Regions from separate parts of the Candidatus Pantoea soli genome, predicted to be linked through region 1. Evidence: predicted binding sites of a transcription regulator. Region 1 holds the regulator's gene; each other region holds the start of a gene.

Evidence for each region. The regulator CRP, encoded in region 1, controls carbon source genes, mostly activating them, when cyclic AMP is high. The targets are predictions, from matches to a motif close to ATGTGANNNNNNTCACAT.
Region 2: the regulator CRP is predicted to act here: its motif matches at 3,155-3,172, upstream of D8B20_RS08670 (sugar transporter).
Region 3: the regulator CRP is predicted to act here: its motif matches at 3,004-3,021, upstream of D8B20_RS11980 (YfcZ/YiiS family protein).
Region 4: the regulator CRP is predicted to act here: its motif matches at 1,769-1,786, upstream of rhaB (rhamnulokinase).

Annotation. Positions count from the first base shown of each region.
Region 1 is NZ_CP032702.1:3,423,388-3,427,768, forward strand. Features, by position in the region: gene D8B20_RS15905 (hydrolase) at 1-96, shown strand, start outside; gene D8B20_RS15910 (YheU family protein) at 99-317, shown strand; gene D8B20_RS15915 (phosphoribulokinase) at 379-1,248, shown strand; gene D8B20_RS15920 (OsmC family protein) at 1,318-1,722, opposite strand; gene crp (cAMP-activated global transcriptional regulator CRP) at 2,026-2,658, shown strand; gene D8B20_RS15930 (YccS/YhfK family putative transporter) at 2,717-4,381, shown strand, end outside.
Region 2 is NZ_CP032702.1:1,863,909-1,868,289, forward strand. Features, by position in the region: gene D8B20_RS08655 (LysR family transcriptional regulator) at 130-1,026, opposite strand; gene ynfM (multidrug efflux MFS transporter YnfM/SxtP(Kp)) at 1,121-2,374, shown strand; gene D8B20_RS08665 (hypothetical protein) at 2,542-2,793, shown strand; gene D8B20_RS08670 (sugar transporter) at 3,223-4,381, shown strand, end outside.
Region 3 is NZ_CP032702.1:2,579,710-2,584,090, forward strand. Features, by position in the region: gene fadJ (fatty acid oxidation complex subunit alpha FadJ) at 1-1,137, opposite strand, end outside; gene fadI (acetyl-CoA C-acyltransferase FadI) at 1,137-2,447, opposite strand; gene D8B20_RS11980 (YfcZ/YiiS family protein) at 2,615-2,911, opposite strand; gene fadL (long-chain fatty acid transporter FadL) at 3,271-4,381, shown strand, end outside.
Region 4 is NZ_CP032702.1:1,869,781-1,874,161, reverse strand. Features, by position in the region: gene rhaR (HTH-type transcriptional activator RhaR) at 1-805, opposite strand, end outside; gene rhaS (HTH-type transcriptional activator RhaS) at 820-1,641, opposite strand; gene rhaB (rhamnulokinase) at 1,931-3,412, shown strand; gene D8B20_RS08685 (L-rhamnose isomerase) at 3,396-4,381, shown strand, end outside.

The DNA of each region.
Region 1 (4,381 bases):
GGACACGTCGGCTTTGTGGGTGGCAGCCTGCACAGACCGCAGATGTGGCTGGAGCAGCGCGTGCCGGACTGGCTCTCAACCTATCTGGATGTGTGATTGTGATTATTCCCTGGCAGGAACTTGAAGCGACAACGCTGGAAAACCTGATTGAAAGTTTTGTGCTGCGTGAAGGCACCGATTACGGCGAACAGGAGCGCAGCCTGGCGCAAAAAGTGGCTGATGTGCGCCGGCAGCTGGAACAGGGCGAGGTGGTGCTGGTGTGGTCGGAACTGCATGAGTCGGTCAATATTATGCCGCGGCGCGAATTTCGCGGCTGATGCGCCGCGCGGGAATTCGTGGTAACAATGCTCATCGCCGGACTTCACAGGGAGCACTGTTATGTCAGCCAGGCATCCAATCATTGCCGTCACCGGTTCCAGCGGAGCCGGTACCACCACCACCAGCCTCGCCTTCCGTAAGATTTTCCAGCAGCTGGATCTGCACGCCGCCGAAGTCGAAGGTGACAGCTTCCATCGCTATACCCGTCCGGAAATGGATATGGCGATCCGCAAAGCGCGCGATCTCGGGCGTCATATCAGCTACTTCGGCCCGGAGGCCAATGACTTTGCGCTGCTGGAGCAGACCTTCCGGGACTACGGTCAGAACGGTCACGGTCAGTCGCGCAAGTATCTGCATACCTATGACGAGGCGGTGCCGTGGAATCAGGTGCCGGGCACCTTCACGCCGTGGCAGCCGCTGCCGGAAAACACCGACGTGCTGTTTTATGAAGGGCTGCACGGCGGCGTCGTCACGCAGCAGAATAACGTCGCCGAGCATGTCGATCTGCTGGTCGGCGTAGTACCCATCGTTAACCTTGAGTGGATTCAGAAGCTGGTGCGCGATACCAGTGAACGTGGCCATTCACGCGAAGCGGTCATGGATTCGGTGGTGCGATCCATGGAGGATTACATCAACTACATCACGCCGCAGTTCTCGCGCACCCACCTTAACTTCCAGCGCGTGCCCACCGTGGATACCTCCAATCCGTTTGCCGCGCGCGAGATCCCCTCGCTGGATGAGAGCTTTGTGGTGATCCATTTTCGCGGGCTGGAAGGCATTGCCTTTCCTTATCTGCTGGCGATGATTCAGGGATCGTTCATTTCCCATATGAATACGCTGGTGGTACCGGGCGGCAAGATGGGGCTGGCGATGGAACTGATCATGACGCCGCTGGTGCAGCGGCTGATTGAGGGTAAACGCATTGAATGACCGCCGGGGTGGCGATGCCTGACGCAGGGTGACGTATTGCGCGTCGGGCATCGCACCGCGGCCGCTGGCTTACAACGCCTTCACTTCATAACTGTGGGTGATTTCCACGCCTTTACCCAGCATGATCGCCACCGAGCAGTACTTCTCAGCCGAGAGATCCACTGCGCGTGCCACTGCCTTATCGCTCAGCGCATGACCGCTGACGATAAAATGCAGGTTAATGTGTGTAAAAATGCGTGGCGCTTCTTCGCGCCGTTCCGAGGTGAGTTTCACCTCGCAGTCCGCCACGTCGTTACGCCCTTTCTGCAGGATTGACACCACGTCAATCGCGCTGCAGCCGCCGGCGGCCATCAGCACCATCTCCATCGGGCTGGGTGCTTTGTCGCCGGAATTCCCGTCCATTAATACCTGATGTCCGGATGAGGATTCTCCGAGAAAGGTTAACCCCTCAACCCATTTCACTCGTGCCTGCATATCTTTGTCTCCTGAAGCGGCGGTTTTGCCGCCAGAGTACGCTTTCACCTGGCAAACAGCAATCCGGACGCCTGCCCCTGCCGCTGAAGCGAGACAACACAAGACAGCCTGCAAAAGCTGTGCTACAAACAGAGCTGAAAATATTTTCGTCATTACAGACGAAGGCGGGACGAATCAAAAGCATCGCTTACGAATCCACCCCGAATAATTTTCCCTTACGGGAAACGCTTGACGATTTCACCGCCTGACAGGGAAAACTGCCCCCTGTGTTTTGGGCACGATTACAACAGAGGATAATAGCGAATGGTTCTCGGCAAACCGCAAACAGACCCTACACTCGAATGGTTCCTGTCCCATTGCCATATTCACAAATATCCATCCAAAAGCACCCTCATCCATCAGGGTGAGAAAGCGGAAACGCTGTACTACATCGTGAAAGGTTCCGTCGCGGTACTGATTAAAGATGAAGAAGGCAAAGAGATGATTCTCTCCTACCTCAACCAGGGAGATTTCATCGGCGAGCTCGGCCTGTTTGAAGAAGGCCAGGAGCGCAGTGCCTGGGTACGTGCGAAGACTGCCTGCGAAGTGGCTGAAATTTCCTACAAAAAATTCCGTCAGCTGATTCAGGTAAACCCGGATATTTTAATGCGCCTGTCGGCGCAGATGGCGCGTCGCCTGCAGGTGACTTCCGAAAAAGTAGGCAACCTTGCCTTCCTGGACGTCACCGGTCGTATCGCGCAAACGCTGCTCAACCTGGCAAAACAGCCCGATGCCATGACCCACCCGGACGGTATGCAAATTAAAATCACCCGTCAGGAAATTGGTCAGATCGTGGGCTGCTCACGCGAAACCGTGGGCCGTATCCTGAAAATGCTGGAAGATCAAAACCTGATCTCCGCACACGGTAAAACTATCGTCGTCTACGGCACCCGCTGATTTCTTCTCACCCACGGCGTAATGGCAACATTGCGCCGTTTTTATTTACGATGAGCTGATGTGGCGTCGAATCATCTATCATCCTGAGGTCAACTACGCGCTGCGGCAAACGCTGGTGCTGTGTCTGCCCGTGGCGCTCGGCTGGCTGGCGGGTGACCTGCAAAAAGGGCTGTTGTTCTCTCTGGTGCCGGCCTGCTGCAACATCGCCGGGCTGGATACCCCGCATAAGCGCTTCTTTAAGCGCCTGATTGTCGGCGGTGCGCTGTTCGCTACCGGCAGCTTTCTGATTCAGTATCTTACCGGGCTTAACGTGCCGCTGCCGCTGATCCTGCTGGTGCTGCCGCTGCTGGTTGGCGTAACCGGCGAAATCAGCCCGCTGCATGGCCGTCTGCTTCCCGGCACGCTGATTGCCGCCATCTTTACGCTCAGCCTCATTGGCCGCATGCCGATTTGGGTTCCACCGCTGCTCTACATTGGCGGCACGCTGTGGTACGGGCTGTTTAACTGGTTCTGGTTCTGGCTGTGGAAAGAGCAGCCGATGCGTGAAACCCTCAGCCTGCTGTATCACGAACTGGCGGATTACTGCGATGCCAAATATACGCTGCTGACCCAGCTGACCGATCCGGAAAAAGCGCTGCCGCCGCTGCTGGCGCGCCAGCAGAAAGCGGTCGATCTCATCACCACCTGTTATCAGCAGATGCACATGCTGTCAGCCAGTCGCGATAACAGCCATAAGCGCCTGACGCGTGCGTTTCAGGTGGCGCTGGATTTGCAGGAGCACATTTCAGTCAGCCTGCACCAGCCGGAAGAGGTGCAAAAACTGGTGGAGCAAAGCCACGCTGAAGCGGTGATTCGCTGGAACGCCCGCATCATCTCGGCGCGCCTGCGCGTGCTGGCCGACGCCATCCTTTACCATCAGTTAACCGGCCGTTTTGAGATGGAGAAGCCGCTCAGCGCACTGGAAAAGATTGCGCGTCAGCATCCGGATAACCCGGTGGGACATTTCTGCCTGTATCACTTCAGCCGCATCGCGCGCGTGCTGCGTACGCAGAAGCCGCTCTACACCCGCGATCTGATGGCCGACCGGCAGCGCCGTCTGCCGCTGCTGCCGGCGCTGCGCAGCTATCTGTCGCTGAAATCTTCAGCGCTGCGCACGGCGGCGCGCTTTGCCGTCATGCTGATGTTTGGCAGCGCGCTGGCGCTGTTCTTCAACATTCCCAAACCCTACTGGATTCTGATGACCATCCTGTTCGTCAGCCAGAATGGCTACAGCGCCACGCGGGTGCGTATTCAGCACCGTGCGCTGGGCACCTTTGCCGGGCTGCTGATTGCCGCGGCCTCGCTGCGGCTGGCGGTGCCGGAATCGATCGCCCTGCTGTTTATGCTGGTGATTACGCTTATCAGCTATCTGGTGACGCGCAAATATTATGGCTGGTCCATGATTGGCTTTACCGTCACGGCGGTGTATTCGCTGCAGCTGCTGTCGCTGAACGGCGCGCAGTTTCTGCTGCCGCGCATGATGGATACGCTGATGGGCTGCCTGATTGCCTTTGCGGGAATGATCTGGCTGTGGCCGCAGTGGCAGAGCGGCCTGCTGCGCCGCAACGCGCATGATGCGCTTGAGGCTTTTCAGGAGGCACTGCGCCTGCTACTGGGCCCGGAGCAGTCACCGCAAAAGCTGGCGGAACAGCGGGTCAAGGTCAATCAAGCGCATAACGCACTG
Region 2 (4,381 bases), 1.6 Mb from region 1:
CTCCCGGTTATTTTCGCGCTTCTAAATAAACAGCAGCTATGGTGATGCAGTTTGGCCGGCAGCGTCAAATATTTGATTAGAAATGTGATTTATCGCACATAAAGTGCCGGGGTATCGCGCGTGGCTGGTTTATTTTTCCGCACCGCGCAGCAGTAAATCCATCATGTTGCGCATCTGCGCCGTGGGCTCGCGCTGCGCCGACCACACCAGCCACACTTCCGAGGTGGCGTCCTTCTCCTGCAGCGGCAGCCACACCACATCAGCCAGCCGGGCGCGCCGGAACGAGGCCGGCAGAATGGATACGCCAAGTCCGGTTGCCACCAGGCCAAGAATGGTCATCGCTTCGCCCACTTCCTGGGTAATAAACGGGGTAATCTGGTAGCGGTGCAGCAGCGCCAGGATTTCACTGTACAGCGCGGTGCCGCCCTGCGGATCAAAAAAGACAAATGGCTCGCTGGCCAGCGCCTGAACCGAGAGGGTTTCCGCATCAGCCAGCGGGTGGGCCCAGTGAACCACCGCGCTTAACGGCTCACGCAGCAGCAGCCGGTACTGTAAATCGGCAGGCAGCGGTGTATTACGCATCACACCCAGATCCAGCCGCCCTTCATGCAGCGGGGTCAACTGCTGACGCGTATTGTTTTCCTGCATCTGAATGTGCACTTCCGGCCAGCGCTGGCGGAACTGATACAGCGCATCGGACATCAGGCCGGTAAAAGGCGCGGACGACGTAAAGCCAATCCGCAGTTCCCCTTCCTGGCCGTGATGAATGCGCGCAGCGCGCTGCACCGCCTGCTCAACCTGTAGCAGCGTGGCACGCGCGTCCTGTAAAAAGGCCTCACCGGCCGGCGTCAGCTGCACGCTGCGGTTGGTGCGGCTAAACAGCCGGGCCGCCATCGCCTGCTCCAGCTGCTGAATCTGCTGGCTGAGCGGCGGCTGGGAAATATGCAGCCGCTGCGCGGCGCGGCCAAAATGCAGCTCTTCCGCGACGGCGACAAAATAGCGCAAATGGCGCAGCTCAATATTCATAGGCAAAAGGTCTTATTTGAGATTATTAATATATTGTACAACCTAATATGCTTTTCCTACAGTGACAGGACGCTTACCCGACTGAGGAAATGACGTGAGTCGCCCTTCATCCGCAGTGACACTGCATAACGACGATCTCTCCACCCGCCAGCCTGCAGTGCCGGATTCAGCCTGGATTGAACGCGGATCGCCGCGCTTTTTCCGCGTGACGCTGGCACTGTTCTCGGCCGGACTGGCCACCTTCGCCCTGCTTTACTGCGTACAGCCGATCCTGCCGGTGCTGTCACAGCAGTTTGGCGTATCCCCTGCGGAAAGCAGCGTGTCGCTCTCCCTTTCCACCGCCCTGATGGCGCTGGGTCTGCTGTTTACCGGCCCGCTTTCGGATGCCATTGGCCGTAAATCGGTGATGGTGACATCGCTGACGCTTGCCGCACTGTGCACGCTGGTATCCGCCACCATGAGCAGCTGGCACGGCATTCTGCTGATGCGCGCGCTGACCGGGTTATCCCTCAGCGGCGTGGCGGCAGTCGGCATGACCTATCTGAGTGAAGAGATGCATCCCCGGGTGGTTGCGTTCTCAATGGGGCTGTATATCAGCGGCAATTCGATTGGTGGCATGAGCGGACGACTGCTGAGCGGCGTACTGACCGATTTCTTCTCATGGCGGATAGCGATCGGCGTGATCGGTGCCTGTGCGCTGGCGGGCGCGCTGATGTTCTGGAAAATTCTGCCGGCGTCGCGCCATTTCCGTCCGGCTTCGCTGCGCCCGCGCAGCCTGCTGCTGAACTTCCGTCTGCACTGGCGTGACAAAGGCCTGCCGCTGCTGTTTGCCGAAGGTTTTCTGCTGATGGGGGCGTTTGTCACCCTGTTCAACTACATCGGTTACCGGCTGCTGAGTGCGCCCTGGTCGCTGAGCCAGGCGGTTGTGGGCTTGCTGTCGGTAGTGTATCTCACTGGTTCATGGAGTTCGCCCAAAGCCGGAGCGATGACCAGCCGCTACGGGCGCGGCCCGGTGATGATTGCCGCCACGGCAGTCATGCTGAGCGGACTGCTGCTGACGGTGTTCAGCTCGCTGTGGATTATTCTGCCTGGCATGATGCTGTTTACCGCCGGCTTCTTTGCGGCGCATTCGGTGGCCAGCGGCTGGATTGGCCCGCGCGCGCGGCGCGCGAAAGGCCAGGCGTCATCGCTGTATCTGTTCAGCTACTACCTCGGCTCCAGCGTGGCCGGCACCTTCGGCGGCGTGTTCTGGCACCAGTATGGCTGGCCGGGCGTCACGGTGTTTATCAGCGTATTGCTGGTGCTGGCGCTGCTGACCGGCCTGCGTTTGCAGGGCCGGAAACTGTAATACTCCTCATCTGTTTAGCGGGGCCAGTCCGGCCCCGCCGCTCCGCTTTTCCCGTAAAATCCGCTATTTACTCAGTGCCGGTTAAAACAAAACGACCATAAGTCGCTATAATTCGTTTTATTCCAACAATATGTAGACTTTATTTTTCACAGCAATGAGGTGGTCAGATGGAACGCTTTTACTACGTCGATAAGCACGCCGGCTATAACGACAATCATGTGGTGCATGCCAAAGGCTGCCCGTTCCTGCCTCAGGACAGCGCACGGCGTTTTCTCGGGACCTTTTATGCGCCCGCCGCCGCCATCCAGCAGGCGCGAAAATTTTATCCGGGTGCGCTGGGCTGTGAACATTGTTGTCCGGTGGCGGTAAAAAAAAACCTGAGCCTGCACAATAGCGTGGCCCTGAAACATATGGCCTGACTCTGATAATCCTGGCCTGACCGCTGGCGTTACCGTCAGGCCGGTTTTATTAGCCGCGTTGCGCCATTTCTCTATAACAGAAACGTGCGACTCAGTTTTCACTGGATCGCCTCTGCCATGGTAGAATCTCTGCGATTGCTGTCCGGCCGCAGCCGGCCTTGCACAAAAGATCGCTCTTCCCCGCGCATACTCTCTGCGCCCTGCCGCGCTCTCTTTAGCCAGCATCACCGTCACCGGGGCCGGCTAAAATAGCGATACCCGTCAGCACATTACGCAGCCTTCACGCTGCGAAAAAATATTCCGTCTGAAATCCCGGTGAAAGGTTTCCATCCGCTCATTAATGCTCCACAATAGGAGAAGTTTGTGACCTAGGTCACTTTATCAGGCGTTCTGGCGCCTCCTGACCGCCGCTAAATCAATTTGAATTCCATGCAATCAACTACCGTTTCACGTAAAACAGCCTGGCTGCGCGTTGTGCTGCTGGCCATCGCGGCTTTTGTCTTTAACACCACCGAGTTTGTGCCGGTCGGCCTGCTGTCCGATATTGCCGACAGCTTTGCCATGAAAACCGCCGATGTCGGCATCATGCTCACCATCTATGCCTGGGTGGTGGCGCTGTTGTCGCTGCCGCTGATGCTGCTGACACGCAACATTGAACGCCGGCTGCTGCTGGCGGTGCTGTTTGTGCTGTTTGTCGCCAGTCACGTCCTCTCTTCGTTCGCGTGGGATTTCACCTCGCTGGTGATTTCACGTATCGGTATTGCCCTGGCACACGCGGTGTTCTGGTCAATCACTGCGTCGCTGGCGATTCGCGTGGCACCGGCAGGGAAAAAAACCCAGGCGCTGAGTATGCTGGCGACCGGCACCGCCCTGGCGATGGTGCTCGGGGTGCCGATTGGCCGTATCGTCGGGCAATATCTTGGCTGGCGCACCACCTTTGGCATGATCGGTCTCTCCGCGCTGGTGCTGATGATTCTGCTGGTGCGCGTCCTGCCGCGCCTGCCCAGCGAGCATACCGGTTCGCTCAGCAGCGTACCGATGCTGTTTCGCCGTCCGGCGCTGGTGGCAATGTACCTGCTGGTCACCGTGGTGGTCACCGCGCACTATACCGCTTACAGCTATATTGAGCCCTTTATGCAGCTGGTGGCGAACGCGGACGAGAACTTTACCACCCTGCTGCTGCTGCTGTTTGGATCGGCGGGGATTCTGGGCAGCCTGCTGTTCAGCACGCTGGGCAATAAGTTTCCGTCCGGGCTGCTGATCGCTGCCATTGCGCTGATCACCCTGTGCATGGGGCTGTTGCTGTTCGCGGCCGTGCGCCCGGCGGCTATCGTGCTGCTGTGCATCATCTGGGGTATGGCCATGATGATGATTGGCCTGGCTATGCAGGTGCGCGTACTGTCGCTGGCACCCGACGCCACAGATGTCGCGATGTCGCTGTTTTCCGGCATCTATAACATCGGTATTGGCGCCGGCGCGTTACTGGGTAACCAGGTCAGCGAGCATCTGCAGATGTCCGATGTGGGAAATGTCGGCGGGCTGATTGGCCTGGCAGCCCTGTTCTGGTGTATCGCCATCTTCCGGCGCT
Region 3 (4,381 bases), 840 kb from region 1:
GCCGCCGCTGATGCGGGCCATCTGCTGCTGCCGCTCTGCCGCTTTTAGCTGTCGCCGTTTTACCTTTTTACTCAGCAGATCCCAGCTGTACTGCAAAGCGTGATTGATGCCGCTGAGATGAATATCTTTGATACGCACCGGCAAACCGGCTTTGGTCGCCGTCACGCTGGCGATGCCGCCGCCCATCAGTCCGCCACCCAGTACGCCAATCTGCCGCAGCGCGCGCGGTTCCGCCTCTGTCACCGGCTCGTTTTTTAACGCCGTGGCGGCAAAAAACAGGCTGCGCAGCGCAGCAGATTCCGGCGTCATGGCCAGCTCACCGAAGGCGCGCGCTTCGGCTTCATGCCCGGCGCGACTGCCCTGCTCCAGCCCGGTGCGGACAACGTCAATAATCCGATCGGTGGCCGGATAGTTGCCCTGCGTTTTACGTGCGGTCTGCCGTTTTGCCAGCATAAACAGCAGCGGCCGCAGCAGCGGAGATTGCAGCAGACGATCGCGGCGTGCGAGCGGCCGTAGCCCTGGCTTTCCTTTATGCACCTGCGCAATAGCGGTCGCGAGCAGAATAGAATGCGGCACCACTTCATCCACAATGCCCAGCTTCAGCGCCTGCCTGGCGCGCAGCTGCTTACCGCTCAGTATCAGCGACAGCGCCTGCTGCACGCCCGCAACGCGCGGCAAACGCTGCGTGCCGCCGGAACCCGGCAGCAGTCCCAGCTGCACTTCCGGCAGCCCCAGCCGGGTTTTATCGTCCGGCGTGCAGATACGCGCATCGCAGGCCAGCGCCAGCTCCAGCCCGCCGCCAAGACAGGCCCCGTGAATGGCGGCTACCACCGGGAACGGCAGTGCGGCAAGGCTGGCCATCACTTCCTGACCCTGCTTCGCCAGCGCTTCGGCCTCAGCGGCCGTCTGGCAGCGAGCGATCATGCTGATATCGGCCCCGGCGACAAAATTGTCCGGCTTACCGGAAATCAGCACCAGGCCGGCCAGCTGCGGATTGCTGCGCGCTTCGGCCAGCACCGCGTTAATCTGCGGCACAAATTCTGCCCTGAGCGTATTCATTTTTTCGCCTGGTACATCAATAGTGATGATGCCAACGTGATCCGGGCGCATCTGTAGATGGAATGCGGATTCACTCATTATTCGGCCTCCAGAACCATTGCCGTCCCCAATCCTCCGGCGGCGCAGGCTGTGACCAGCCCCAGTCCGCCGCCGCGCCGCCGCAGTTCGTGCAGGGTTTGCGTGATCATACGCGCGCCGGTGGCCGCAAACGGGTGACCGTAAGCGATAGAGCCGCCCAGCACGTTAAAGCGCGCCTCGTCGACTTCCCCCAGCGCATGCGCGCGGTTGAGCACCTCACGCGCGAAGCGTTCGTCACGAAACATCTGCAGATTCGCCAGCGTTTGCGCAGCAAAGGCTTCATGCATATCAATCAGGGTTAATTCATTTAGCGTGATGCCGGCGCGCTCCAGCGCCAGCGGCGAGGCATACGCCGGGCCCAGCAGCATATCCTGCCGGACATCAATGGCGCTGAACGCGTAGCTGCGCAGATAGCCAAGCGGCGTCAGGCCCAGTTCCCGCGCCCGCCCTTCGCGCATCAGGATCACCGCTGCCGCGCCATCGGTGAGCGGCGTACTGTTGGCGGCGGTCACCGTACCGTGGCGGCGATCAAACGCCGGACGCAGGCGGGCGTAATCCGCCGTGCTGGCGTTAAAGCGCACGTTATTATCCTGCTCAACCGGTGCTTTCCACGGCGGCACGAAGGCAGGCATCACCTCCTGCGCCAGCACGCCGGATTGCCAGGCCTGGGCGGCGCGCTGATGGGATCGCAGCGCCAGCGCATCCTGCTGCTCGCGCGTAATGCCGTAGGTCTTCGCCATCTGTTCTGCGGTATCGCCCATGCGTAAGCCGGTGGAGTACTCGGCCACTGCGGGCGGCACGGGCAGCAGGTCACGCGGACGCAGGCGACGCAGAATCTGCACTTTTTTACTCAGGGTACGGGCTTTATTGAGATCGACCAGCGCGCGCGCCAGCGTTTTGCTCACGCCGATGGGTAACACAGAGGAGGAGTCCGCACCACCGGCAATACCGGCGTCAATGGTGCCCGCCATCAGGCTCTCCGCCACGTTGGCGACGGCCTGAAAACTGGTGGCGCAGGCGCGGCTGACGCTGTAGGCATCGGTATGTACGCTCAGCCCGCTGCTCAGCACAATTTCACGCGCGATATTGGGTGCCTCCGGCATCTGCACCACCTGACCGAACACCAGCTGGTCGATCACCGTGACCGGCAGTTCACTGCGCGCCATCAGTTCGCTGATCAGCATGCGGCCCAGCTCCAGTGCTGGTATGCCGTGAAAATCGCTGGCCTGACGGGCAAACGGCGTACGGAGTCCGTGAGTGATGGCGATACGCTCGCCCTGACGCGTCAGCAGCGGCTGCGCTTTGCTCATTGCATTCACCTGTAATTGACGACCTGAGCATCATTGCCCAACAGGTCTGACCTGATCCACAGTGTTAACCAGGTGAGGCTAAGTCGCCAATAACAGAAGAAAAAAAGTGCGAGGAGAAACACGAAAATGGTGATGAGGCTGCCGCAACGCTGCCGGCAGCCGCGGGATTAACGCAGGCCGAGCTGAAAAATCAGCGCTTCCGCCTGGCAGGAAAACCTGAATTCTGCCTGCAGACGCACGCCCGCCGCGTCCGGCTTAATAGCGGCATCAATAACACAGGGCTCTGATTCCACACTGCGCGCACGCGCCGTGAGCTGTTCCAGCATCGCGGCGGCGGCGGCGCGATCGGCAAAGTGAGCCGACCAGCTGGCCGAGCAGTCGCTGTTATCCATAATGGTTCCGACATCCACACAGCAGCAGGCCGCGGTTTCATTTGCACTGCATTTATTAATGGCATCAGTCATGATTTTCTCCGGACGCTTTTTCCGATCAGACACATCAGTTTCTGCAGCAAAGTGTACGCCGGTTGCGGCCTGGCGGCTACGATACGCCGGCTAAGTGACGAATATCACAATAAAATTTGATCCAAAACAAATCTGACCCGGTATGCTGTTCGCGGAACGCAAAGATTTTGTTAAGCAGATCTGATTTTATCGATCAAACCGGAAATATTTAAAAAACATTATTGCAACAAATACACAGGTCGGACCTATACTCGTCGCACTGGTCTGATATGTGTGATTGCCGTCAGTCCCTACAATCCGCCGTCCTTTGTTACGCGACGTAACTACGTTTAATAATAAATTCAGATGAGGTTGTGGTCATGAACCATAAGAACCTGTTTGCAAAGTCAGCCGTGGCAGCTGCAGTCGCGCTCGTTTCTTCACACGTTTACGCCGCCGGCTTTCAGCTTAATGAATTCTCAGCAATTGGATTAGGTCGCGCTTATTCGGGTGAAGGGGCAATGGGTGATACCGCTGCCTCAGCCAGCCGTAACCCTGCGACCATGGCGCTGATGGATCGCCCGTCATTTTCTATCGGCGCTGTGTATATTGACCCGAATGTCGATATCAGCGGCCGCAGCCCAACCGGCAACAGCCTGAACGCCAGTAATATTGCGCCAAACCAGTGGATCCCCAATATTCATTACGTACAGCCGCTCAATGACCAGTGGTGGGTTGGCGCTTCTGCTACCTCTAACTACGGTCTGGCGACGGAATTTAACAACGGCTATACCGCGGGCGGTCTGGGCGGAAAAACCGATCTGTTAACCGGCAACCTGAATCTGAGCACGGCTTATCGCCTGAATGATAATCTGAGCTTCGGCGTCGGCTTTGACGCGGTCTATGCCAAAGCAAAAATTGAGCGCTATGCCGGTGAAGCCGGCGCGCGCGCCGGGCTGCCGGCCGATACGCAGGTGGCACGCCTGAAAGGCGATAAATGGGGCTACGGCTGGAATGCCGGCATCCTGTATGAGGTGGATAAAAATAACCGCTTCGGCTTTACCTACCGTTCGGAAGTGAAGATCGATTTCGACGGCGACTACAAGAGTAATATTCCGCGCGCCTTCAACGGGTCGCCACAGGCGCTCGCGCTGGGTCTGCCATTCGGCACCAGCGGCGTGACAATTCCGGGTTCGCTGACGCTGAATCTGCCGGAAATGTGGGAAGTGTCCGGCTGGCACAAAGTGGCACCGCAGTGGGCCGTGCACTATAGCCTGGCGTACACCAGCTGGAGCCAGTTCCAGGAGCTGAAAGCCACCGGCAGCAGCGGTCAGACGCTGTTCTTTAAAGATGAGAGCTATCACGACGCCTACCGTCTGGCGCTGGGAACCACCTACAACTACGACGATAACTGGACGTTCCGCACCGGTATTGCGTTTGATGACAGCCCGGTTCCGGCAGATAAACGTTCTATCTCCATTCCGGACCAGG
Region 4 (4,381 bases), 1.6 Mb from region 1:
TGGGCGTCAGGCCCGTTTCGCGGGTAAACACCACAGAAAAATAGTTACTGTCATCAAAGCCGCAGCGCGCGGCCACTTCGCTGATAAGACACGCCTGCGTGCGCAGCAGGTATTTCGCCTGACATAGCTGCAACTGACGCAGGTAGTGACCAATCGTCATGCCGGTCTGCTGGCGAAACAGCTGCTTCAGCGCGCGCTCGCTGAGCTGATGCTGCTGACAAAAGCGGGCCAGATCAAACGGGCGGCTGATGTCACCCAGCAGCGCGGACATCAGTAAATCAAGCTGCTCGCCCTCCGGCAACGCCCACGGCCGGTTGGATGCATAACCGTGACGGCGCAGAATCAGCGCCAGCTGCAGGAAAAGCGCTTCGGAAAGCTGAATCGACAACGCGTCACTTTTACGGCTTTCCCGCTCCAGCTGACTGATCACGCTCCGCGCCAGCGCCATGCCGCGCGTGGTCAGGCGCCAGCCGGACGGCGCATCGCCCTCCTGCGGTGGCAGCAGCTGATCCCAGTCAAGTGCGAGACGAAAGCGATCGCGGCAGTAAAGAATATTGTCCAGCGCCAGGTCGTTGACGCTGTCATAGCTGTGGCAGTCGTTGTCACGAATGTAAAACACATCACCGCAGGTAATCAGCCACGGGCGATCGTTGAGAACATGCAGGCCGTTGCCGCGCCAGACAATCACGATCTCGCTGAACGCATGCCGGTGCGGCGGAAAGGAGGGCTGCGGCATGCGCTCCGCCACGGCGACAGGCAGGTTGGCGGCAGGGAAATAGTCCTCACGCGACAGGATCAGCGACATAGTAAAAGCTCCGGTTACACCATCTGCTGGCGCTCCATGCGGGGCGCGCAGCCAAATTCACGCCGGAACAGGGTGGAAAAGTGGTTGCTGTCCCCAAATCCACACTGGAAGGCGATGTCCGTAATGCGCATATCGCTGTGACGCAGCAGATGACGGGCCTGCAGCAGGCGCAGGCGGTTGAGATAGCGCTGCGGCGTGCTGCCGGTCTGCTGCTTCATCTGCCGGTGCAGCGTGCGCAGCGGGAGTGAGAAACGATCCGCCAGCGCATCCCAGGCAATGTCCTCACTGTAATGGGCGTTCAGCCAGTCGAGCAACCGGTGCAGTCTGGCTTCCGCATCCTGCGCTTCCGGATTGTGAGCCGCTTCGCGCAGCAGTACCAGCAGTTGCAGAAACAGCTGCTCCTGATGGGCCTGGCGTTCCAGCGACCAGCTGGCGTGCTGCTGCATCTGGTTAACCAGCTGTAACGCCTGGGCCATCACCTTCTGGTTAACGCGCCAGTGGGAAGGGTATTGCCCCGCCTCCTCACGCGGCAGCAATGCCTGCAGGCCGGAAAGGAAGCGAAAGTCCGCCGGGCTGCGGTACAGCACATTTGTCAGGCACAGGTTCTCCGTCTGCTCATAGAGATGCCGGTCGTGATCGCGCACGAAACAGACGCATCCGGCACTCAGGGTTTGGGGCTGGCCATTGAAAATGTGAATGCCGGAACCCTGTTCTACCAGCACGATTTCATGGAAATCATGATGATGCTCCGGAAAAGCCTGCTGGGGTACGCGGGGTTCAATGGCAATCGCGTAATCCCCGGCCGGGAAGAAATCAGCACTGTGCAACATCGTCATGATGCGCTCTCCGTTAACAAAACTGCAACCGAGTCTACGCAGCCGCCAGGCACCTTACCTTGAATTTTGAACCGGGCAGCGCAGGAAAATGGCGCTTTTTTTAAGATCGCGTAAGTGATTGATAAAAATGCGGCGAGGCTCACAACCCGGCCCGCAAGCGGTTTTGTGAGGTCTCTCACGAATACCTTTGCAAGCCTGCCAGCGACCTTTTATCGCTGGCACTGCCGGGAAGGTGGCGAGCCGACCAGCTTTTTATGCTGTCGCTATGTCATCACACAAAGAGCACGCCATGAGTATGCGTAACGTTGTTGCCATTGATATTGGTGCGTCCAGCGGGCGGGTCATGCTGGCGCAGTGGACACCCGGAAGCCAGCAGCTCACCCTGCGTGAAGTGCGGCGTTTTGCTAATCAGCGTGTGCAGCGGGCCGGCTATGACTGCTGGGACCTGGAGACGCTGGAAAAAGAGATGCGCGCGGGTCTGCAGCAGCTAATGCAGGAAGGCATCGTGCCGGACAGTATCGGTATTGATACCTGGGGCGTGGATCTGGTGCTGCTGGATGCGGCGGGCAACCGCGTCGGGGAAGCGGTGAGCTACCGTGATGGCCGCACCGCCGGCCTGATGGCGCAGGCCAGCCGCGACCTCGGTCAGCAGAATATCTATCAGCGTACCGGCATTCAGTTTCTGCCGTTCAATACCCTGTATCAGCTGCGCGCTCTGCATCAGCAGCAGCCTGACTGGCAGGCGAAAGTGAAACATGCGCTGATGATTCCGGATTATCTGCACTATCGTCTCACCGGGGTCATGAACTGGGAATACACCAACGCCACCACCACACAGCTACTGAATATCACCAGCGGCGAGTGGGATCGCGAACTGCTGGCGTGGGCAGGGGCAGAGGCCGCGTGGTTTGGCCCGGTCAGCACGCCGGGTAACACGGTCGGACACTGGATCAGCCCCGGCGGTCATGCCGTTCCGGTGATTGCCGTTGCCACGCATGATACGGCCAGCGCGGTGCTGGCGACGCCGCTGACCGGTGACGCGGCGGCCTATCTCAGTTCCGGCACCTGGTCGCTGATGGGCGTTGAAAGCCTGCAGCCGGTGATCAGCACCGCCGCACTGCAGGCCAATCTCACCAATGAGGGCGGTGCGGAAGGATACCGCGTGCTGAAAAATATCATGGGGCTCTGGCTGCTGCAGCGTGTGTGCACAGAACTGCATATCCGCGATCTCTGCCAGCTGGTGGCAGCGGCGGAGGCAGAGCCCGCCTGTCGGGCGCTGATAAACCCTAATGATCCGCGCTTTATCAATCCTGACAATATGGTTCAGGCGATCCAGGCTGCCTGCGCTGAACAGGACATGCCGGTACCGCGCACGGCGGCGGCGCTGGCGCGCACCATTTTTGACAGCCTGGCGCTGCTCTATTGCCAGACGCTGCAGGAGCTGAGCGCATTGCGCGCCATTCCGCTGCGGCAGTTACACATCGTGGGTGGCGGCAGCCAGAACCCGTTGCTCAATCAGCTGTGCGCAGATGCCTGCCAGCTGCCGGTGCTTGCCGGGCCGGTGGAAGCCTCCACCCTCGGCAATGCTGGCTGCCAGCTGATCGCACTGGGCGACCTGCCGGATGTGGCTGCACTGCGCCGCTGCATCAGCCGCAATTTTCCTTCTGACCTTTTTACCCCGCAGAACGCCAGCGTGCTCGCAGCCCATCAGGCTCGCTTTGCCGCGCTGAGCCAACCCGCTAAGGAACCCGCTTATGACAAAGCTGATTGAACAAGCCTTTGAGCTGGCGAAACAGCGCTATGCCGCCACGGGCGTTAACGTGGAACAGGTACTGGACCAGCTGGATCGGATTCCGGTCTCCATGCACTGCTGGCAGGGCGATGACGTCCGCGGCTTTGAGAACCCGCAGGGGCTGCTGACTGGCGGAATTCAGGCCACCGGCAACTATCCGGGCCGGGCGCGTAATGCCGCAGAGCTGCGTGCCGATCTGGAACAGGCGATGGCACTGATTCCAGGCGCGAAGCGGCTGAATTTGCACGCTATCTATCTGGAAAGCGACGGGCCGGTTGCGCGGGATGAAATCGAACCGCAGCACTTTCGTGGCTGGGTGACCTGGGCAAAGCAGCATCAGCTGGGGCTGGATTTTAATCCCACCTGTTTTTCGCATGCGAAAAGTGCGGATGGCTTTACGCTGGCACACGCTGATGCCGGCATCCGGCAGTTCTGGATCGATCACTGTAAAGCCAGCCGGCGCATCTCTGCCTGGTTTGGGGAACAGCTGGGCACGGCATCGGTCATGAACATCTGGGTACCGGATGGGATGAAAGATCTTACGGTGGATCGCTTCGCGCCGCGTCAGCGGCTGGCCAGCGCGCTGGATGAGATTATTCGCGAGCCGCTCAATCCGCAGCACCATATTGATGCCGTAGAGAGCAAGCTGTTCGGCATTGGCGCAGAGAGTTACACCGTCGGCTCAAACGAATTCTGCTTCGGCTATGCCTGCAGCCGCCAGACCGCGCTGACGCTGGATGCCGGACACTTTCATCCCACGGAAGTGATCTCCGACAAAATTTCCGCCGCCTTACTGTATGTGCCGCGCCTGCTGCTGCACGTCAGCCGTCCGGTACGCTGGGATAGCGATCACGTGGTGCTGCTTGATGATGAAACCCAGGCTATCGCCCACGAAATTGCCCGCCAGAACGCCTTTGACCGGGTGCATATTGGCCTCGATTTTTTTGA